3 regions of the Gordonia sp. JH63 genome follow, and region 2 is predicted to be linked to each of the others. Evidence: predicted binding sites of a transcription regulator. Region 2 holds the regulator's gene; each other region holds the start of a gene.
The links. Region 2 encodes LexA, which represses DNA repair genes until DNA is damaged. Its sites were predicted from a motif close to CGAACANNTGTTCG; they were not measured.

Region 1 (7,557 bases), 1.8 Mb from region 2:
ACCCGGGGACTGACCGGAACCGACGACCTCACCTACGGCGCACGGGCGCTCCTGGACCGCGGTGTCGGTTGCGTCGCGCTCACCCGCGGTGCCGACGGTGCGCTGGTCGTGACCGGCGACGACGTGGTCGCGGTGCCGGCGTTCGAGGTGGACGTCGTGGACACCACCGGTTGCGGCGACTCGTTCTCCGCCGGGTTCTTGACCGGCCGGCTGCGCGGGCTCGGTCTCGCCGACTCCGCCGAACTCGGTTGCGCGGTGGCCGCGCACGTCGCCCAGGGCATCGGGACCGGGGCGAACTCGTACGATCTCGCCGCGATCGAGTCCTTCCGGCAGTCCCGCGCCGCGGGCTGAGCGCGCCTCCTCTCGGTTTGGTGAACCCCGCCTCGGGTAGGCGATCACCATGACAGACAACAAGGAAATCAACGGCTCCACCGTCGTGATCGCCGGCGCGTCGAGCGGATTCGGACGCGGCGCCGCGGTGCGACTCGGAGAACTCGGCGCGAACGTCGTCGTCGCGGCGCGTCGAACCGCGGTCCTCGACGAGGTCGTCGCAGAGATCACCGGCAAGGGCGGGTCGGCGCTGGCGGTGCCCACCGATGTCAGCGATCCGCGTGCCGTCGCCCATCTCGCGTCCGCCGCGCTCGAATGGCTCGAATCGATCGACGTGTGGGTGAACAACGTCGGCGTCGGCGCGGTCGGGTACTTCTGGGACATCCCGACCGAGGACCACGCTCGCCTCGTCGACGTGAACCTGAAGGGCCTGATCTACGGCGCACATGCGGCGCTGCGCGTCTTCCGGTCGCAGGGTCGCGGCACACTCATCAACGTGGGCTCGGTCGACAGCGAGGTACCGATCGCACTCCAGAACACCTACGCCGCAACGAAAGCGGCGGTTCGGAGCCTCGGACACTCGATCAGCGAAGAGCTGCGCATGGCCGGCGACGACGCCATCAAGGTCGGCACCATCATGCCGTGGGCCGTGGACACCCCGTGGTGGGTCCACGCCGCCAACTAAACCGGGCACGAACCGCGGATGTCCGCGATGGACGATCCGCAGATCGTGGTCGACGCGATCGTGGCAGCCTGCACCGACCCGAAGCTGGACCAACCGGTCGGCTACAAAGCCAAGGCCGCCAACGCTTCTCATCACCTCATGCCCGGGATCACCGAGCGATTCTCGGCGGCGACGGCGAAGTCCGAGACCGAGAAGGGGACGCCGGTCGAGCCGCACGCGGGTGCGATCCACGACCCCAACCCGAACAGCACCGGGGTCGCCGGCGGCATCCGCGAACGGATGGTTGCCGAGAACTCCCGCTGACACCCGTCCGCCGTCGCTCGTTGTGGTGCGCCGCCGTTCTCTGCTGGTCGAGCAGAGGAGCCGTGTCCCGCTTGTCGAGCAGCGCCGCAGAGTCCCGCTTGTCGAGCAGCGCCGACCGAGCGAAGCGAGGACGCCGCGCCCGTCGAGGCCACCGAGGCGACGCTTCAGTCCTGTCGGTGCGGCGTGATTGGATTGCGAGACAACCCGGGAGATCCCGAGATCAGACCCTTGACTCGAACATATATTCGAGTATTGTGGAGGTATGTCATCGGGGGCGGGGGCCGGATCCACATCGGTGGACCCACCACAGGAGTCGGTCGAGCCGCGCTTTCGTCCCGACCATGAACTCTCCGCTTCAGAACTCGTCGAGGTCCTCAACCACTGCGCCGGCTTGGCAGCAGCGTCCGCGCACCGAATGATGGTCGTGGCCAGCCTCATTCACGATGAACGCGAAATGGACTACGCCCAGCGGCGCGCCGAGACGCACAGCGGCGAACTCGACTCCCTCGAAGCCTTCGAGCACCTGTCCGCGCGAGTGGCCGCGGGCGAGAACCCCTACGAGCAGTTCGGGCCCAACGGTCTCGAACAGGCCATCGCCGAAGTCGGCGCCACCCTCACCGTGACACCGGCCGAGGCGAAAGATCTCATCGAGGCCGGCGACGCACTGCGCTACCGACTCTCCTTCACCGGACACGCACTCGCGTGTGGTCGAATCGACAAGCGGCGCTTCCTCATCGCGCTCAAGCGCACCGATCTCATCACCGACGACGAAGAGATGCAGACCGTGGACGCCCATCTCGCCGAGGCGATCTTCGCCCGCGCACCGATGTCGACGGCGCGGTTCACCGCCATGGTCGATTCCATCGTCGCCAAGTGGGCGCCCGACGCGGTCCGTCGACGCAAGGAGCGGGTGAAGTCCGACCGCAAGGTGACCATCACCCCCGACCGCTTCACACCCGGGCAGTCCCGGATCTCCGGCACGCTTCCCAACGCTGATGCCGCCGAGTTCGACGCCCGCCTGACAGCGATGGCCACCGCGGTCCACGCCGGTGACCCGCGAAAGTTGGCCAACCGCAGGGTCGATGCTATGAAAGCGCTCGCTCGCGGTGAAGCCGCCATCACGTGCCTATGCGACGACTGCCGACCTGCCGCAACCGAACCCGACACAGCAACAGACTCCGACGCAGCGACAGTGGGGACCGTCGAGCCGCCTGCACCAACTGCTGCGATGACGGAGGCGGACACCATCGTCGACCCGTCAGCCGACGTCGTTGTCGATGACCCGGCTGAGCCGGCCGCCTCGGCGTCGGATTCGGCTGCGCCGCGCGCGACGTTTCACATCGTGGTGAACCTGTCGACCCTGATCGGTCTCGACAACGATCCCGCCTTCCTCGACCGCCACGGCATCATCGACGCCGACACCGCCCGGCAGCTGCTCGCCGAAGCGCGCCGCACCTACATCCACCCCGCTCCTACCGGACCCGACGGTTCACCGGCTCCAGACGCAGACAGTTCGACAACGCGGTACACCCCGTCGAAGAAGCTGCAGGCCCTGGTGCGTGCCGGCGAACTGTGCTGCACCTTCCCGGGCTGCAACGCCCCGGTCTGGCAGATCGATCTCGACCACACCGAACCCTTCGATCACACCGACCCGCGTCGCGGTGGCCCGACCGATGCGCGCAACCTCAAACCGCTGTGCCGGTTCCATCACCGCATCAAGACCTTCACCAGCTGGCAGGACCACCAAGACGAATTCCAGACCGCCTGGTTCACCACACCCACCGGGCACATGTTCGTCGGCAACGCCTTCAGCGGACGCGACCTGTTCAACAAGCTCTTCCCCAGACGGTCACCCGATCACCCCGCCCGCGACAGACTCAACACCCAGCGCGACAACGACTTCCGACGCCACCAACGCGCCGAGAAGCGCTGGAACGACGCCAACCCACCGCCCTTCTAGCAGTGTTTTACGCCTACCGGGGACCTCCGTAGTAACGCCGGAGGAACTCGTCGCGGTACTCGGTGTATGTGCCGTTCTCGATGGCCTGGCGGGCCCGGTCGACGAGCGTGACGATGAAGGACACGTTGTGCAGCGTCGCCAGCGTGGGGCCGAGGCCTTCCTTCGCCTTGAACAGATGATGCAGGTAGGCCCGGCTGTACTGCGACGTGTAGTTCTCGACCTCGGGGTCGAGCGGCCGGAAGTCACTGCGATACTTGGCATTCGTGACGTTGTACCGGCCGTCCAGTGAGTAGATCGCACCGTTGCGGGCGACCCGGGTCGGCGATACGCAGTCGAAGGTATCGACGCCGTTCTCGATGGCGGTGAAGATGTCGTCGGGTTCACTGATCCCCAAGAGGTGTTTCGGGGAGTCCTCTGGGAGTTCGTCGTTGACCCAGCCGACGATGGTGCCGAGGTTGTCCTTCTCGAGTGCTCCGCCGATGCCGTAACCGCCGAAGCCCTTTCCGCCGGCAGCGCGGTCCGCCTCGCTCAAGGCGACGAGGTCACGGGCGGCCTTGCGCCGCAGATCCTCGTACTGGGCGCCCTGGATGACACCCCAGAGCGACTGTTGCGGCCGGTGTGCGCGTTCGACGCTCAACCGATTGTGTTCGGCGAGACAGCGAATCGCCCACAACCGGGTGCGCTCGAGCGAATTCACCTGGTACTCGCGAGTGTTCATCAGGGTGGTCAGCTCGTCGAAGGCGAAGATGATGTCGGCCCCCAGCTGGTGTTGGATCTGCATCGACACCTCCGGCGTGAAACGATGCGCCGAACCGTCGAGGTGCGACTTGAAGGTCACCCCGTCGTCGTCGACCCGCGAGAGCCGTTCTTTGCCGTTGGCGGTGAGGTCGTCGTCGGGGGTGCCGGTGGCCTCCATCGAGATGACCTTCTTGAACCCCGCACCCAGCGACATCACCTGGAAGCCGCCGCTGTCGGTGTACGTGGGCCCCCGCCAGTTCATGAACGCGCCGAGCCCGCCGGCCGCGTCGATGATCTCCGGCCCCGGCTGCAGATACAGGTGGTAGGCGTTGGCGAGCACGGCCTGGGCGCCGAGGGCAGAGACCGATTCCGGGAGGACCGTCTTCACGGTGGCCTTGGTACCGACGGGGATGAACGCGGGGGTGTGGATCGGACCATGCGGTGTGGTGATCGTCCCCGTGCGCCCACGGGTGCCGGCGAGGGTGGTGCCGACGGCGTAGGTGGGGTCGGCGACTTCGGTTCCGGTACTGCTCACGTCCAGCATCTTCGCAGGTCGGGCGCGCCCACCCCAAACCGACGGCCGGCGCCGGCTACCTGTGCGGTCGACGACACCGCATTCGCTACCGTGGTGAACCATGTCGCGCAGAACTCGTCCCACCGGTCCCACCACGAGCCGCACTCGCCGACCGATCAGGGTCGCGGCGGCGACTCTCGGACTCGCGGCGGCGATATCGACGCTCGTGGCCTGCGGCGCGGAACAGGACGTGACCACCGCTTCGTCGACCTCTCAGGCCGGCGCCGCGGAGTCGGGATCACAGTCCGCCGAACAGCCCGCCACCTCGCCGCCGGTGGTCCCCGGTCGCAAGCCGGTGTCGACCACGGCGTCGAGTGCGACCGCGTCCGACGATTCCGACACCAGTTGCGGCACCATCCCGGGCCCCGACGGCGCGTTGCGAGTCATGATCCTCGCCGGTGACGTGTCCTGCGATTCGGCACGGACCATCGCCACCCAGTACGGACCGAAGATCACCACCGGTCAGCAGCAGTCGGTGGCCGGCTGGACCTGCGCGCCGTCTCAGCTCGAAGGCGTCCTCGCGGCCTGCCAGAAGGGCACCGCGGTCATCGGTTTCGCGCCGTGAGGTGAGTGCCCTGATCGAGGCACCCCTTCCGGGCTTGCTGGTGTTCTGCAACTGGGCCCGGCGCAGAACGACGTGCTTGTGTGGCCGCGCATTCCAGAATTGTGCGGTCCACTTCGGCCCAAACCCGGTTGCCCGTCGCATAAGCCGACAAAGGCCTTATGACTGTCCCGCAGGCGGGGACGCAGTTAGTCCGCTCCCGCTTCGACCTGACCGCTAGCCTGTGCGAGCCTTGGAGCTGTGCAAGAAGCTAGGCACCTGGCGCTCCTAAGCTCAAGAGGCTGGACGTGGACCGATGAGGAACGAATCTTCAGTACGTTGGCAGCTAGGCTCGGAAGTGCCGAGGTGCGTCGCCAAGTGCTTCGTCCAACGGTTGCCGTTGATGCCCGTAAAGGCACCCACTCTGCCAGTGTCGGACTGGGCACGTTTCCCTGGCACACTGATGGGGCGATCGCGCTGAACCCACCTCAGTGGATGGTTCTAAGGTGCATTGAGGCCACACGTCCGACGTCAACTCAGATCTGTTCGCCATCCGATGATTTAAAGCAAGCGCTTCGCCGTCTGACCCTGCTTATCCGCCAAGAGTCTGGTCGGAACGCTTATCTACCAGCCTTCGTCAGCTCTGGTCCGAACACCTGGAAGCTGCGTTGGGACCCGCGAGCAACACCCGTCGGCCCCGACTCAGCGCGCGCAGCCGTGGAGGGCGCCCATCCGACCGGTGAGGTCGCCTGGCAACCGGGCCGGATTCTCATACTGGATAATCATCGAGTCATGCACCGGCGGCCATCGGTATCCGCCGCCACTGGGCGTGCTCTGGTTCGAACGTTCATAATTAAGTGAGGCACTTCAGGTGTGGGACTACGACGGGTTTATCGGTAAGGCCAAGCTCTACTTCACACGTGGTGCGGAGCACGAGCACTCCGATGACGACGAATTCACGATCTGGCACCTTCTAGGGTTCGAGTTCCTGTTACGGGCGCCCTTAGCGAAACTACATCCAAGCCTCCTTGCCGCGACAAACGATAATGACAGTTTGCTCGCCGCTAACGGCGTCACGACCCCCAAGGACCCGAAGAGCGTAACGAGCGGTGTGGTGATCGACCGCTTGGCGCGGATTGTGCCAGAGTTTGCCGGCGGCGCAGTTGCCGACTCTTTGTTTCTCATGAATCTGAGAAACGCGGAGCTGCATGCGTCCAACGCCGCTGTGAGTGAAGTATCGAATGACGTCTGGCTACCTAAACTGGTACGGGTCGTCAAGATCATTTGCCGACAGTTGACGATTGATCCCCAAGATATCCTTGACGACGACGTCGTGAAGCTTGGAGAGCGACTCCTTGACGAGGCCGACAAGAAAGTTGCTCACGAAGTCAATTTGAAGATTAAGGCGGCGCAAGGCTTCCTGCACAAACTGAGACAGGACGAAATCGATGCACGCGTCGCGGCGGCTAAGCCAACTGGTCTGGAGTGGTTTACGCGGCAGCGTACGACTGCAACCGTGAAGTGCCCCGCCTGTGAGCACGAAGTTTACGCCCCGAAGACTTATGTCCGCAGCGCCCGTGAGCACTTGGACGGCGATACGGTAATTCGCGACGAAATTTACCTCATCGACGAACTTAAATGCCATATTTGCGGACTTGAGCTCCTGACCGCCCCTGAACTTGTTGCAGCACAGGTGCCCCAGCAGGTGACCGAGCAAGAGCACGAGTCATTAGATGAGCGATACCAGGTCGAACCCGATTACGACGGTCCGGAATATATGGACGAGTGAATTTGGTCGGACATAACCGCCGCTTTCCGGGTATTGGAATGGTGTGCGTTTGACTTCAGGTTGTCGGATCGAGGCGAGCCGTCGTCCGCTTCCGCCCGGTAAATCGATCAGAACTTCCGACCACGCGCCACTTCCATCCCTGCCTCCGAGTGCGAAGGTGTTTCCAGGCAGCGAGCAGCCAACACAACGGTCCCTCAGCGCAGCGCGGCTTCGACCTGCTCGGCCATCGCCTTTTGACCGCGCGCGTTGGCGTGCATCGCGGGGAAGCTGACCGCACCCAGCGTCGGCTCGACCCATCGCCGTTCGCCCGCGCAGGCGTCGTGGCCCGCGGAGACCTTGGTCATGTCGACGAAGGTCACGCGGGTGGCTGCGGCGGCGCGGCGCATGGCGGCGTTGAGGGCTTTGAAGACACGATGCAGGTACGCGGTGTCCCCGGGCGTGGTGAGCAACGACGCCGAGCAGAGCGCCGAACCCGTGGCCGGGAAGATCTGCGGATATCCGACGAGGACGACGCGTGCGCGCGGCGCTTCGCGGCCGACGAGGCGCAGGGCGTTCACGAGGTCGGGGTAGGTCGAGGATTTGATCTCGTCGACCAACGAGGTACCGAACTCGTCGCGACATGGGGTCGCTGACAACG
Region 2 (7,557 bases):
CGGCGAGCTGCAGGGTGACGTCGCTCGCGAAGTCACCGAAGTTGGAGTAGTGCGCGAGGGTGCCGAGCTGACGCGCGACGGCGTCGGCGATCTCGGTGCGGCCGTGCCCGACGTTGGTGAACCACAGTCCGGCGGTCGCATCCAGGTAGGAGTTGCCGTCGCGGTCGAAGATCCGCGCACCCTCTCCCCTGGTCACGACGAACGGCCCGCTCGCGGTCACCGCACCCATGTCGGCGAAACCGTGCCACAACGATCCAGTACCAGTGCTCGAACCATCAGCCATGGCCCCATGATGCCGGTCCACGCGGCCCACGCGGCCACTGGGGTGAACCGGCCTCGGCGCTTCCCCATATCCTGGAGTGATCATGTCGGCCCCGTCCTCGTCACCTGACCCGTTCCCGTCTCCACCGGACACCGCTGCATCGGACATCCCCCGCTCGGATCTGCTCCGCGCACTCGACGACGTGGGCCTCGTCGACGCCGACCGGTTGCGTCGTCGCATCGATCGGCTCGCCGCGCGCCCGGATGCCGCGAAGCGGCGACAGTTGGTCGCCGATGTCGACAAGGCACGCGCCCGTCTCGACCGGCGGCGCGCGACCGTGCCGATTTTGCGCTTCCCCGACGAACTACCGGTCTCCGCCGCACGCGACGAGATCGCCGAGGCGATCCGCAACCACCAGGTCGTGGTCGTCGCGGGCGAGACCGGCTCGGGCAAGACCACCCAGCTCCCCAAGATCTGCCTCGAACTCGGGCGTGGCATCCGCGGGTCGATCGGGCACACCCAGCCCCGGCGCATCGCCGCGAGCTCGGTCGCCAAGCGCATCGCCGACGAGACCGACACCGAACTCGGCGACGCGGTGGGCTACTCCGTCCGGTTCAACGACCGGTCGGGCGCCGACACCCTCGTCCGGGTCATGACCGACGGCATCCTGCTCCGCGAGATCGCCACCGACCCCATGCTGCGCCGCTACGACACCCTCATCATCGACGAGGCCCACGAGCGCAGCCTCAACATCGATTTCATCCTCGGCTATCTGCGCCGCCTGCTGCCCCGACGCCCCGATCTGAAGGTGATCATCACCTCGGCGACGATCGAACCGGCGCGCTTCGCACGGCATTTCAGCACGCCGAAGACCTCGGTCCCGGTCATCGAGGTATCCGGACGCACCTATCCGGTCGAGATCCGGTACCGACCGCTGAGCCTGCAGGAACGACCCGACGACGGGGACGACGCCGGCGGCGGCGAACATGCCGACCTCGACCAGATCCAGGGCATCGACGCCGCCGTCGACGAACTGTGGGCCGGTGGCCGCGGCGACATCCTCGTGTTCCTGCCCACCGAACGGGACATCCGAGAGACCGCCGAGGCGCTCCGTCGACGAACCGGCGGCAGCAAGGGTCCCGGTGCCGAGATCGTGCCGCTCTATGCGCGACTGTCGATCGCCGAGCAGCAGAAGGTGTTCTCCCCCTCCGACGGACGCCGGATCGTGCTGGCGACCAACGTCGCCGAAACGTCGGTGACCGTGCCCGGCATCCGCTACGTCATCGACACCGGCACCGCCCGTATCAGTCGGTACTCGACCAGGACCAAGGTCAATCGTCTTCCCATCGAACCGGTCTCACAGGCCAGTGCCCGGCAGCGGGCCGGTCGATGCGGTCGTGTCGCCCCGGGCGTCTGCATCCGTCTCTACAGCGAGAACGACTTCGACTCCCGGCCGGCCTTCACCGACCCGGAGATCCTGCGCACCAACCTCGCGGCGGTCATCCTCCAGATGACCTCGCTGAAACTGGGTGAGATCGCCGAGTTCCCGTTCGTCCAGCCGCCCGACGACCGCGCGATCCGCGACGGTATGGGTGTTCTCACCGAACTCGGCGCCATCACCGTCCCGCGCGAGGGCGGGCCCCCGCGACTGACCCCGATCGGCCGGTCGATGTCGCGGATCCCGGTCGATCCCCGGGTCGCCCGGATGCTCATCGCCGGACACGAACTGGGTTGTCTCGACCACCTTCTCGTGATCGCCGCCGCGATGTCGCTCCCCGATCCACGGGAACGGCCGGCCGAGCACCGTGAGGCCGCCGACGCCCAGCACCGGCGCTTCGTCGTCCCGCAGTCGGACTTCCTGTCCTACGTGGAGCTGTGGCGATACCTTGGCGAACAGCGCAAGGAGTTGTCCGGCAGCCGCTTTCGGCGCATGTGTGAGCGCGAGTACCTCCACTTCCTGCGCATCCGGGAGTGGCAGGACCTCCATCGACAGCTGACCGAGATCGTCAAGGACCTCGACTGGTCGGTCGCGCCCACCGAACTCGACGCCGACGCCGTCCACCGATCCATCCTGTCCGGGTTGCTCAGCAACATCGCCGCCCGCAACACCGAGGGCCGCGAGTTCACCGGTGCGCGCAACACCACGCTGATGATCTTCCCCGCCTCTCCGCTCGCCAAGAAGCCGCCCGCCTTCATCATGGCGGCCGAGGTCCTCGAGACGTCGCGCCTGTTCGCCCACACCGTCGCCGGGATCGATCCGCTGTGGGCCGAGAAACTCGCCGGGGATCTGGTGAAGCGCACCCACAGCGAGCCGCACTGGTCGGCGAAACGCGGAGCGGCGATGGCCTACGAACGCGTGACCCTGTACGGGGTCCCGCTCGTCGCCCGCCGGCGCGTCGACTACGGCCCCATCGACCCGGTGGTCTCGCGGGAGCTGTTCATCCGGCACGCTCTCGTCGAGGGCGATTGGCGGACGCAGCACGCCTTCTTCGACCGCAATCGCAAGCTTCTCGAGGCCGCCTCGGACGTCGAGAACCGCACGCGCACCCGGGGTCTGGTGATCACCGAGGACCAGCTCTTCGAGTTCTACGACCAGCGGCTACCGGCCGAGGTCACCTCCGCCCGGCACTTCGACACCTGGTGGAAGAAGACCCGCCGGGTCGAACCGGATCTGCTGGATCTGCGCCCCGAGGACGTCACGGGAGGCACCGACGTCGCGCCGACGGACTATCCCGGCGCCTGGCAGCAGGGCGACACCCGACTCGAACTGCGCTACCGGTTCGAACCGGGCGCACCCGACGACGGCGTCACCGTCGTGATCCCGCAGGCACTGCTCCCCCACGTCCGACCGGCCGGCTTCGACTGGTCGGTCCCGGGCATGCGCGCCGAACTGGCCACCGCACTGGTCAAGTCGCTACCGAAACAGTTGCGCAAGAGCATGTCACCCGCGCAGCGGTTCGCCGAACTCGCGCTCGGCCGGCTCACCCCGCGCAAAGAGCCGCTGGCCACCGGGCTGGCGCGCGAGCTCTCGGCGATCACCGGGATGCGGGTGACCGCAGCCGATTTCGACACCGACCGGGTACCGCCGCACCTGCGCATGCATTTCGCGGTGGCCGACGACTCCGGACGGATCGTCTCCCGCGCCGACTCGTTGCCCGAACTTCAGCAGACCGGAACGCCCGCGGCGCCGAAGACGGTGTCGCGCACCCTGTATCGGACCTGGACCGCCGACGGGATCGGTTCGCTCGCCGAGCAGACCACGGTCGATGTCGCGGGGCAGCGGCTGACCCGGTACCCGACGATCGACGTGGTCTCCGACGCGAAGGGCCACGCGCGGGGCGTCGTCGTCGTCGATGCGGCTAGCCCGGAGACACGAGACCGCCTCCTGCGACGCGGGATCGTCGCCCTCCTCGACCTCGCGATACCTCCGCTGCACAAGCGGATCGCCGGCTCGCTGAGTCCGGTCGAACGACTCGCCCTGAGCCAGAGCCCGTACTCGACCACCGAGGCACTGCTCGCCGACTGCACCCGACGGGCCATTCGGGACACGGTCGCCGACATCGACGACGCAGAGCTCGCCGCGGTTCGCTCACCACAGTCCTTCTCGGCGCTGCTCGAACGGATCCGGCCACGGGTCGCCGCGGCCGCACCGGACTACTTCTCGCTGGCCGTCGCAGCCCTCGAACGGATGTCCCCGCTGCGGGCGGCGATCGACCGGCACGCCGGTTCGCTGGCTGCCGACGACGTCGCCGAACAGGTCGCCCACCTCGTGTTCGACGGATTCGTGGCGGCCACCGCGCGACGCCACCTGGAGAATCTGCCGCGCTATCTCGACGGCGCGCAAGCACGTCTGGAGGCACTACCCGCGTCCGCAGCACGCGACCAGGCCGGGGTGGCCGCCGTCGATCGCGTCGTCGAACGGTGGGCCCAGCGCATCGAACAGGTACCCGAGCACCGGCGGGCGGTGGTCGACGACGAAGCGCAGTGGCTCGTCGAGGAGTTGCGCGTGGGGCTGTTCGCCCAGCGTCTCGGCACCGCGTTCCCGGTGTCGGAGAAACGGGTCCTACGAGCTCTGGACCGACTCGGCTGACACGGGTTCGGCGAGCGCGCTCCCGGATCCCGATGCCGCCTTCAGGTCGTCGATCTCGCGCTGGAAGTCCTCCACCGAGTCGAACGACCGGTACACCGAGGCGAAGCGCAGATACGCCACCTCGTCGAGATCGCGGAGCGGACCCAGGATGGCGAGTCCGACCTCGTTGCTGGGGATCTCGGCCGATCCACTGGCGCGCACCGTGTCCTCGACCTGCTGGGCGAGTTGCGCGAGCGCGTCCTCGGCGACGTGGCGGCCCTGACAGGCTCGCCGCACGCCGCGCATGACCTTCTCCCGGCTGAATGGTTCGGTCACGCCGTTGCGTTTGACCACCGCGAGCACGGCGCTCTCCACGGTCGAGAACCGGCGACCGCACTCCACACAGGAGCGACGGCGGCGGATGGCCTGCCCTTCATCTGCGACACGCGAGTCGATGACCTTGGTGTCGTCGTTCTTGCAGAAGGGGCAGCGCATCGTGTCCTCACGCAGGTCGCGGGACGCTGGAACGCACCCGAAGCGTGCGCCCCGCCGCTTGTCGGCCGGCCCCTGTGACATCGAGGATACCGCCCGGCCTCAGCGGTACCGGGGGGTGAGCAGGGGCTGGCCCACCTGCAGCGCGCTCGACCCCAGATCGTTCATCGCGACGATCTCGTCGATCACGACCTCGCGCGGCATCTCGGGTGCCACCCGGCCGGCGATCGAGCTGAGCGAGTCCCCCGAGCGCACGTGGACGACCTCGGCACTCACGGCGGACGGGGTCAGCGAGTCCGAGTAGTTCTGGCCCACGACACCGAACACCCACACGACGAACGCCAGCCCGACGCCGGCGAGGAGCGCGACCGCGGTGCGGCGGCGGCGACGGAACACCGCCGCGTCGGGTCCGACCGGGCCACGCCCGCGCACCCCGACCGAAGAACCACAGTGGGTACCGCCCACCCGCGGGGTCACCGGCGACGCACCCCGCGGTCGGGTGCCGGCCGGCCGGTTGTCTATCGGGCGGCCGCCGTCGGACAGCGGGGCGCGCGTCCGGACCCGATCGGCGCGGTCGGTGGGGGGCCGGACAGCGTCGGGACGGTCGGTGCGGACGGGAGCGACGAGAGTGGCGGTGCGCATGGTGCCCTCCGGTGTTCTGGTGTCTGGATCGTGCGGGGTGTGGCGGTCGGTGTTCGAACATCGATCAGATGTTCGATGCACTGATGTTCGAATTTGTAGCACGACGTCCCGACAAAGTCTCGCGACACATCGAACAAATGTTTGAGGTGCCGGTCGCACTCCGCTAGGCTCGGACCCGGCGCAAGCCATCTACCAGCACGTTCCGAAGACGAGAGGAACCGAACATGAGTGACACCGGCGATAGGCGCGGCCGAGCGCGGGGCGCCGACGACGAGGCCCCGTTCGACGCCGCCGCCGCCGAGGCCTCACTCACCCCGCGACAGGCCGGGGTCCTGGAGGTGATCCGCCGCTCGGTGCGCGAGCGCGGTTATCCGCCGAGCATCCGGGAGATCGGCGACGAGGTCGGCCTGGCCTCGACGTCGTCGGTGGCCCATCAGTTGCGGACGCTGGAACGCAAGGGGCTGCTCAAGCGCGACGCGAACCGTCCCCGTGCGGTCAACATCGCCCCGAGTGACACCCCGTCGCCGGACACCCCGTCGGCCGGTCAGCTGCCCGAGCCGACCTTCGTGCCGGTTCTCGGCCGAATCGCGGCCGGCGGTCCGATCCTGGCCGAGGAGGCCGTCGAGGACGTCTTCCCGCTGCCCCGTGAGCTGGTCGGCGAGGGATCTCTCTTCCTGTTGCGCGTCGTCGGCGAGTCGATGATCGACGCCGCGATCTGCGACGGCGACTGGGTCGTGGTCCGGCAGCAGAACGTCGCCGACAACGGCGACATCGTCGCGGCCATGATCGACGGCGAGGCCACCGTGAAGACCTTCAAGCGTCAGGGCCCCAACGTCTGGCTCATGCCGCACAACGAACTGTTCGATCCGATCCCGGGCAACGATGCCGTCATCCTCGGCAAGGTCGTCACCGTGATGCGGCGAGTCTGACCTCTCCACCGACCGAACCGTCGAGCACCGCCGCGGCAGCCTCGCGCGCCGCGGCGGGGTCCGAGGTGGCCAGGGCAGCCTCGGCGGCGGCCCGGCAGTCCGGTGCGGACACCTCGCCGAGCCGGGCCCCCACGGCCGCGGCAGCAGCCGGCGCGCTGGACAGCGAGGTGACCCCGAGACCGACGAGCACGCAGGCGAGGTTCGGATCGGCGGCGGCCTCGCCGCACACCCCGACCGGCTTTCCCTGACGTGCACCCGCTGCCGCGACACCCGCGATGAGGCTCAACACGGCCGGTTGCCACGGGTCGGTCAGTCCGGCGAGATCGGCCGACATCCGGTCGGCCGCCATCGTGTACTGGGTCAGATCGTTGGTGCCGATGGATACGAAGTCCACCTCGGCGAGGACGGCTTCGGCCAGGATCGCCGCCGCGGGCACCTCGATCATCACCCCGGCGACCAGACCACGGCCGCGGACCTCGGCGGCGAAGGTGCGCGCCTCCGCCGGCGAGGCGATCATCGGCGCCATGACCCACGGCGCGACGGCCGACCCCGACGCGGCCTGCGCGATCGCGTCGAGCTGATGCGCGCGGATCTCGGGGTGCGCCAGCGCGATCCGATCGCCCCGCACGCCGAGCGCTGGGTTCGATTCGTCGGGATGGGTCACGAACCGGAGCGGTTTGTCGGACCCGGCGTCGAGGGTGCGGATGACCACCTTCTGCCCGTCGAACGCATCGAGCACCTCCCGGTAGATCGCGGCCTGCTCGTCCACCGACGGTTCGTCGGCACGCTCGAGGAACGCGAGTTCGGTGCGGAAGAGCCCGACGCCCTCGACGGGGTACCCGGCCGCGGCGCGTGCCGACGATCCGTCGGCGACGTTGGCGAGCACCGCCACGGCCACCCCGTCGGCGGTCTGCCCCGGACCGGTCCAGCCGGCGACGAGTGCGGCATGCCGCCGATCCTCGTCGACGCGAGCCCGGGCCGCCTCCGCATCGGGCTCCACCTCGATCCGCCCGGTGCTGCCGTCGACGAGAACGGTTGTGCCGGGCTCGATCTCGTCCAGGTCGGCCACCGCCACCACGCACGGGATCCCCAGCTGGCGCGCGATGATCGCGGTGTGGCTGGTCGGTCCGCCGAGGCGGGTGACGAGGGCGATGGTGCTCGTG
Region 3 (7,557 bases), 1.4 Mb from region 2:
GCGAACAGACCGGAGAAACCGCCGATCCCGCCGAGAACCTCCGGACGAGACGCACGCTTGGCATGGGGCGCGATGAGTTCCACAGCCCGCTCACCGGCGTCGATGTCGACCCCGGCCGCCGCATACGACGCCGGTGTCGAGCTCCCGGCCGTCTCGTCGGCAGCAGCATCCCGCTCCGTCATCACCGCAGCACTCCCGTTCCAGAAAATCTCGGTCGAACGTTGTTTCCGGCGTGTTCGCCGACGGGTCATACGGTACCGGAGGGCCTACGGCACGAAATCAGGGCCGCATGACCGCGCTGACGTTGTCGTTCGGCTGGGTCAGCGGGTCCACCGAGCGGTCGCCGGCCGCGCTCGCCAGCATCTGTTCGAGGACCGCCTTGCCCATCGAGGTCTCCTTGGGCAGCTCGATCGGGTACTTGCCGTCGAAGCACGCAGCGCAGAGGGTCGACGCGGCCTGGCCGGTGGAGTTGATCATCTCGTCGATGCTGATGTAGCCCAGCGAATCGGCACCGATGGCCTGCCGGACCCCCTCGACCATCCCGGCCTCGGACTCCATGCCGTTGGCGATCAGTTCCGCCGGGGACGCGAAGTCGATCCCGTAGAAGCACGGCCACCGGACCGGGCTCGACGCGATGCGGACGTGCACCTCGGCGGCACCGGCCTCGCGCAGCATCCGGATGAGCGCGCGCTGGGTGTTGCCGCGCACGATCGAGTCGTCGACGACGACGAGCCGTTTGCCTCGGATCACCTCGCGCAACGGATTGAGCTTCAGGCGGATACCGAGCTGGCGGATCGTCTGCGACGGCTGGATGAAGGTACGACCGACGTAGGCGTTCTTCATCAGTCCCTGGCCGTACGGAATCCCGGATTCCTGGGCGAACCCGACGGCCGCCGGCACGCCCGACTCCGGTACCGGGATGACCAGGTCACCCTCGGCGGGGTGTTCCTTGGCGAGTCGGCGACCGATTTCGACGCGGGTCGAATGCACCGAACGACCGTGGATCACCGAGTCGGGACGGGCGAGATAGACGTATTCGAAGACGCACCCGCTGGGGGTCGGCTCGGCGAAGCGCGTGCTGCGCACGCCGTCGGCGTCGATGGCCAGCAGCTCGCCCGGCTCGATGTCGCGGACGAACGACGCACCCACGATGTCGAGGGCGGCGGTCTCCGAGGCGACGACCCAGCCGCGGTCGAGGCGGCCGAGTGACAGCGGGCGCACCCCATGCGGATCGCGCGCGGCGTAGAGCGTGTGCTCATCCATGAAGGTCAGGCAGAACGCGCCCTTGAGGGTGGGCAGCAGTTCCATCGCGGCCTGCTCGATCGAGCTGTCCGCGGCGCCGTGCGCGAGGAGCGCACCGACGACATCGGAGTCCGATGTCGCTGCCGAACTCTTGATCCCCTGCTCGCGCGCACGCGCCGCGAGGTCCGCGGTGTTGACCAGGTTGCCGTTGTGGCCCAGGGCCACGCCGGTCCCGGCGTCGGTGGTGCGGAAGATCGGCTGCGAGTTCTCCCAGGTCGTCGAGCCGGTGGTGGAGTACCGGCAGTGGCCGATCGCCACATGCCCGCTCATCGCACCCAGGGTCTGCTCGTCGAAGACCTGGCTGACGAGTCCGAGGTCCTTGAACACGACCACCTGGCTGCCGTCGCCGACGGCGATGCCCGCGGCTTCCTGGCCGCGGTGCTGCAGGGCGTAGAGGCCGTAGTAACTCAGCTTGGCGACGTCCTCGCCGGGCGCCCAGACACCGAAGACACCGCATTCCTCACGCGGTTCGTTCTCGAGATCGTCCAGCGGGGCCGGATTGATCGCACCCGAGCCACGTGCGGAGCATCCGCCCGCCGGCGTCGTGGCAGCGAGCAGGTTCATGTGGGCGATCGAATGATCAGGCATCGACTAGCTCCCTGGGGCTGCGAATCGGTCCGTCGAGTGGGCTGGGAGACATGCGTGAGTTTACGGGTCGGTCGGCTCCCGATGCGAATCTTCCAGCGGTGTCGACCGGCGGGTCATTCCCGACGCCCCGGTCGAGTGATGCATCACACTCCTACTCCCGGTCGCCCGGCGGGCCGATCGGGATGAGCGGCAGCAGGTCGGCGATGAGTGCCGCGCGATGCCCGGACGCATCCACCAGGCCCGCGGCGAGGGCGTCGTCGTAGGTGAGGACACCGGCGACGAGGAGCAGCCAGGTCCGCGGCGCCATCTCGACGACGTTCGGCGGCGTTCCGCGGGTGTGACGGGGACCTTCGATGCACTGGACCGCGACGAACGGAGGCACCCGGACCTCGACCGAGTTCCCGGGGGCGAGCTGCTCGAGTGACCGGGCCGATCGACGGACGGCGTCGGCGAGGGCGGCGCGTCCCGGGGTCGGCACGGTCGGGTCGACGAGCCAGTCCGAGACGGCCAGCACCGCGGCCCGGACCTCGGCGGGGTCCACTCTCCTGCGTGGTGGCACTCCGCCATCTTCGCAAGAGGGTTCGCGCCGATGCGGATCGGGCAGTATTGACCGCATGGGAGCCGAGGTGTCCAAACAGCAGTTCACCGGCGAGGACCGGGTTCGTTTCCGGCGTCAGGTGGGTCGCGGCACGGAAGCGATCGCGCGGATGCTCGCCGACGGGCTGTTCACCGATCAGGGCCGTCCGCCGAAGCCGTTGCTCGGCATGGAGGTCGAACTGAACCTCGTCGACGAGGACATGCAGCCCGCGATGGCGAACGCCGCCGTCCTCGAGGCGATCGCCGATCCGGACTATCAGACCGAACTCGGCCAGTTCAACATCGAGATCAACGTCTCGCCGCGACCGTTCACGACCGACGATACGATCTCGCTCGAGCAGGCGTTGCGGACGTCGCTCAACCGGGCCGAGCAGCGGGCCGCACAGACGTCGAGCCACCTGGTCATGATCGGCATGTTGCCGACACTGAAGTCCGAACACTTCGCGCATCACTGGATCTCGGCGAACCCGCGCTACGACCTGCTGAACGAGCAGATCTTCGCCGCCCGCGGCGAGGATCTCGAGATCGACATCACCGGCGTCCCGCTGACCGATGGACACCACACCGAGCACCTGCGCACCTCGACCGATTCGATCCTGCCCGAGGCGGCCTGCACCTCACTACAGCTGCACCTGCGGGTGGCGCCGGAAGACTTCGCCTCGCACTGGAATGCGGCACAGGCCATCGCCGGGGTGCAGGTCGCCCTGGCCGGGAACTCGCCCTTCCTCGCCGAGACCGCGTTGTGGCACGAGAGCCGCATCCCGGTCTTCGAACAGGCCACCGACACCCGGCCGCTGGAGCTGAAGAACCAGGGTGTCCGGCCGCGAGTGTGGTTCGGAGAGCGGTGGATCAACACGATCTTCGACCTCTTCGAGGAGAACACGCGCTATTTCCCCGCGCTCCTCCCCGTCTGCACCGACACCGACCCGCTCGCCGAGCTCGACGACGGACGCATCCCCACCCTCGACGAACTGCGTCTGCACAACGGGACCGTCTACCGCTGGAACCGTCCGGTCTACGACATCCACGAGGGACAGGCCCACCTGCGCGTCGAGAACCGCGTGCTGCCCGCCGGTCCCACGGTCGTCGACACGATGGCCAACGCCGCGTTCTACTACGGCGTCGTCCGGGGCCTCGTCGAATCCGACCGGCCGCTGTGGTCGCGGATGTCGTTCAACGCCGCCGCCGAGAACCTGCAGTCCGGCGCCCGCACCGGCATGGAGTCGCAGCTCTACTGGCCCGACGTCGGCTGGGTGCGACCCGACGAACTCGTCCTGCGCCGGCTGCTCGTGCTCGCCGAGGACGGTTTGCAGCGGTTCGGCGTCTCCGACAAGGCCCGCAAGCGCTACCTGTCGGTCATCGAGGGCCGCTGCATCTCCCGCCAGACGGGATCGGTCTGGCAACGCCAGGCGGTCGCGGCCCGCGAACGCGCGGGCGAGAGCCGGACACAGGCGCTGCACGGGATGCTCCGCGACTACGTCACCCAGATGCACGAGGGCGAGCCGGTGCACACCTGGGAGGTCTGACACCCGCCTCGGCGCTCGTCGACGGACCTGCTTTAATGGAAACAATTTCCATTAAGGAGGCTCCGTTGAAGGTCCGTGCATCCATCCGGTCGTTGAAGAACCAACCCGGTTCACAAGTGGTCAAGCGCAAGGGGCGCATCTACGTGATCAACAAGGGCAACCCCAGATTCAAGGCGCGCCAGGGCTGATCGTCGAGCACTCGCCGCCCAGAATGCTATCGTCGCGGCCGAGCAACTCCGCTGGAAACGACATTCGTGCTGCGACTGCAGCATCAGGGTCCCCGCGTCGACGGGCGGCGTCGAGTAGTCACACAGACGGCAGGAACTGCGCGCTCAACTCGAGGCGCGGCCTGCCGTCGTGGCGATGATGCCGCCCGACCCAGACAACGTGGTCGTCGTCCCGCGAGATCCTACCGGCGCCCACCGACAAGTTCCCGCAACGCAATGACTCTGATTCATATTGCCGGGCAATTGTTTTCGTGGCTAGACCCGCCGGACTCGTGTACACTCGAACGTACATTCGCTGCAACGGTTCTCGGGGGGAGGTCACCGTCATGTCCGGCATCACACACACCGACGACGCGTCCGTGCCGGCTCCCCGGGTGGTCGAGTTGGTGGCTGATCTGCATCGCACCCTGGACAAACTGCAGTCGGTGGATTTGTCGCCGTGTACCGATGCCGAACTGGCCGAGGTGGCCGCGGAGACCGAACGCGCCATCGCGCGTCTGACCGTCGCCGGAGACCGGCAGATCGATCAGGTCGAGGCCCGCGACCTGCCCCGCAAGACGGGGTGCCGAACCCTCATGCAATTCATGACACACCGGCTACGAGTCTCGAACCCGATGCGGCGTCGCAAGCAGATGGACGCCACCGCCCACCGCACCAGCCTCGGCGGCGAGGTCCTACCACCTGAACATCCGTGCCTCGCTGAGGCTTTCGCACAAGGTTCTGTCGGCTCTGCGCATGTGCAGGCCGTCCTCGATGTCCTCGACCAGATCCCTCATGGAACTGACCACGATGTGAAGGTCGCGGCTGAGCGGCAGATGGCCGAGATCGCCGCCGACCACACCCCGGCTGACATCACTCAACTCGGTGCGCGGTTGCTAGCTCATCTCGATCCTGACGGCACTCTGGCCGACGATTCGGAACGCAAGAGGCGCCGCGGCCTGTGGATCGGTCGGCAACGCGCCGATGGCACCGCGAAGATCTCGGGCACGCTGACTCCCGAACTCCACGCCCGGTTGTCGATGATGTTCGCCGTGTGGGGCAAACCCGGACTCAACAACCCCGACGACCCCGACTCGCCCAGCGGACCGGCCGGCACCGCCGACCCTGACGCCCTGGCCGCGGCAGTCGACCGCGACGGTCGCACTCTCGCCCAGACGAATCATGATGCGCTCGACGCCGCACTCGCCGCAGGCTTCGCCGACGGAACACTCGGCACGTCGCACCGAGGCCTGCCCGTGCAACTGATCATCAAGACCGACCTCAACGACCTCATCCGCGAAGCCGGACTCGCCACCACCGCCACCGGAACCCTGCTGCCCATCCGGGACCTGATCGCGATGGCCGGTGAGGTCCAGCCGTGGTTGGCGATCTTCAAAGACGCCACCACCGTCCCCCTACATTTCGGGCGCGGCAAACGCCTCGCGACCCGCGAACAACGCCTCGTCTCCTTCGCCCGCCCCGACGGGGAAGTGTGCTCGGCACCCGGCTGCGACCAACCCGCCACCCACGTCGAACTCCACCACGCCCAGAAGGACTGGGCAAAAGGCGGTCTCACCGACATCGACGACCTCGCACCCGCCTGCCCGCGACACAACCGCATGGTCGGTGACCAACCCGGCCGATACACCACCCGGGTAGTACGCGACGGACCGGACGAAGGCCGCTGCGCCTGGCGACTCAACGCCGAACCCGGCGCGCCACCCAACCCCGAACACATCAACCGCCGACCCGACATACCCAAGCGGTTGCAGGCCCACCTGGAACAGGTTCGGCGAGAGATCCACGGACGCACCACGTCCGGCGATGAGCCACGCCCACATCACGCGCGCCGATCATGGTTGAAAACCAGCCACGTCATCGACGTCCGACCACCCCGACCCGGACCACGCACACCCCGGCCGTCCCTCGTCGAAGCACACCTCATGGAGTTACTCGCCAGTCGATGACTCTCGCCTGTCGGATCACATCGCCCGCCGTCGTCGAGTGCGGCTACTTCTGCACGAAGAGCCCCCGCCCGGAGATGAGCGGCAGGTCGAGCGCGGTGACCAGTCCGGGTTTCGCATCGACCACCGCCGCAACGGAATTGACCAGACGCATGGCGGTGACGATCATCCCGGACACGTTGTGGTCGCCGTTCTCACCGTGGTGCCCGAACTCGACCGTCATCTCCGGTTCGCCGGAGATGGCGATGCGGTAGCAGCCGTCGCCCTCGTTCGGGGTCGGCCAGTCCGGGCACTGGTCGGGGTGGGTGCGCGTGTAGTGCTCCAGCACAATGCGATCCACGCCGTCGACCTGACCGGCGACCTCGAACCGGACCGCGGCCATCGTGCCCTTCGGGATCTCGACGGACACCGTCGAGTAGTCGCGGTCCGCCTCGACCCGCTCGACGCGTTCCACGAGCGGCTCGTCGAGCACGAGGTCGAGTCCGGCGGCGATCTGTCGCACGACACTCCCCCACCCCATCGACAGGATGCCCGGTGCGAACAGCAGCGGCGTGGCGTCCAGGGGCTGCCCGAAGCCGAACAGGTCACGCATGACGACGGGCTGATAGTAGGTCGAGTAGTCGGCGATCTCCTGGCAGCGGATCTCGTCGATGCGCTGGGAGAGACTCGTCATCGCCAGCGGCAGTGCGTCATTCGCGAAACCCGGGTCGATGCCGTTGACGTGGAGGCTCGCGCCACCCGCCGCACCCGCGGCGGCGATCCGATCCAGCAGCGAGTCGGGCAGGATGCCATGGGGGAACTGCAGGACCACCGGCCCGCTCGACACCACGTTGATCCCGTTCTCCACGAAGAAGATCAGATCCTCGATCGACTCCATGACGCGGTCGTCGGTCATCGCGGTGTGCACGATGCAGTCGGGTTTCAGGGCGATCAGCGCGTCGCGGTCGCCGGTCGCCGCGACACCCAGCTCACGGTCGAGACCCGCGAGTTCGCCGGCGTCCTTGCCGACCTTGGCGGGGTCGGACACCCACACACCCACGAGTTCGAGGTCGGGCCGGGCGTCGATCCCGGCGATGGCATGTCGTCCGACGGTTCCGGTCGACCACTCGACCACGCGCAATGTCATGCGATCCAAACTAGAACACGTTCCACTTCGCCGTGCCGATTCGGCGAGATGCGCCTCGCTAGAGTCGGGAGCTGTGACCGCGACGTCGCCCCCGGACCCCGCCGCCCCGATCCACATCGACCACGACGGCCATCGGACGATGCTCAAGTGGCACCGCGGCCGGCGGCGCGCCGACGACACGGCGTTCACCGCGACCCGGATCGTCGAGGGCATGCGGCTCGGCGCGAGTATCGAGATCGATCTGGTGA

Region 1: GR168_RS02165 (HNH endonuclease signature motif containing protein) is a predicted target of LexA. The motif match lies at 1,553-1,566, and genes of this name have one in related genera.
Region 3: GR168_RS04370 (HNH endonuclease signature motif containing protein) is a predicted target of LexA. The motif match lies at 4,522-4,535, and genes of this name have one in related genera.

What each region holds. Positions count from the first base shown of each region.
Region 1 is NZ_CP047235.1:491,933-499,489, reverse strand. It holds gene GR168_RS02175 (carbohydrate kinase family protein) at 1-351, shown strand, start outside; gene GR168_RS02170 (SDR family NAD(P)-dependent oxidoreductase) at 401-1,015, shown strand; gene GR168_RS23830 (hypothetical protein) at 1,034-1,318, shown strand; gene GR168_RS02165 (HNH endonuclease signature motif containing protein) at 1,737-3,278, shown strand; gene tgt (tRNA guanosine(34) transglycosylase Tgt) at 3,292-4,560, opposite strand; gene GR168_RS02155 (hypothetical protein) at 4,652-5,155, shown strand; gene GR168_RS02145 (hypothetical protein) at 6,003-6,920, shown strand; gene GR168_RS02140 (SGNH/GDSL hydrolase family protein) at 7,115-7,557, opposite strand, start outside.
Region 2 is NZ_CP047235.1:2,315,725-2,323,281, reverse strand. It holds gene GR168_RS10510 (aminotransferase class III-fold pyridoxal phosphate-dependent enzyme) at 1-283, opposite strand, end outside; gene hrpA (ATP-dependent RNA helicase HrpA) at 366-4,352, shown strand; gene nrdR (transcriptional regulator NrdR) at 4,326-4,826, opposite strand; gene GR168_RS10495 (LysM peptidoglycan-binding domain-containing protein) at 4,926-5,465, opposite strand; gene lexA (transcriptional repressor LexA) at 5,690-6,394, shown strand; gene GR168_RS10485 (putative PEP-binding protein) at 6,372-7,557, opposite strand, start outside.
Region 3 is NZ_CP047235.1:962,164-969,720, reverse strand. It holds gene purM (phosphoribosylformylglycinamidine cyclo-ligase) at 1-182, opposite strand, end outside; gene purF (amidophosphoribosyltransferase) at 280-1,890, opposite strand; gene GR168_RS04385 (sterol carrier family protein) at 2,042-2,449, opposite strand; gene GR168_RS04380 (glutamate--cysteine ligase) at 2,505-4,013, shown strand; gene ykgO (type B 50S ribosomal protein L36) at 4,079-4,201, shown strand; gene GR168_RS04370 (HNH endonuclease signature motif containing protein) at 4,567-6,186, shown strand; gene GR168_RS04365 (diacylglycerol kinase) at 6,230-7,309, opposite strand; gene GR168_RS04360 (glycerophosphodiester phosphodiesterase family protein) at 7,449-7,557, shown strand, end outside.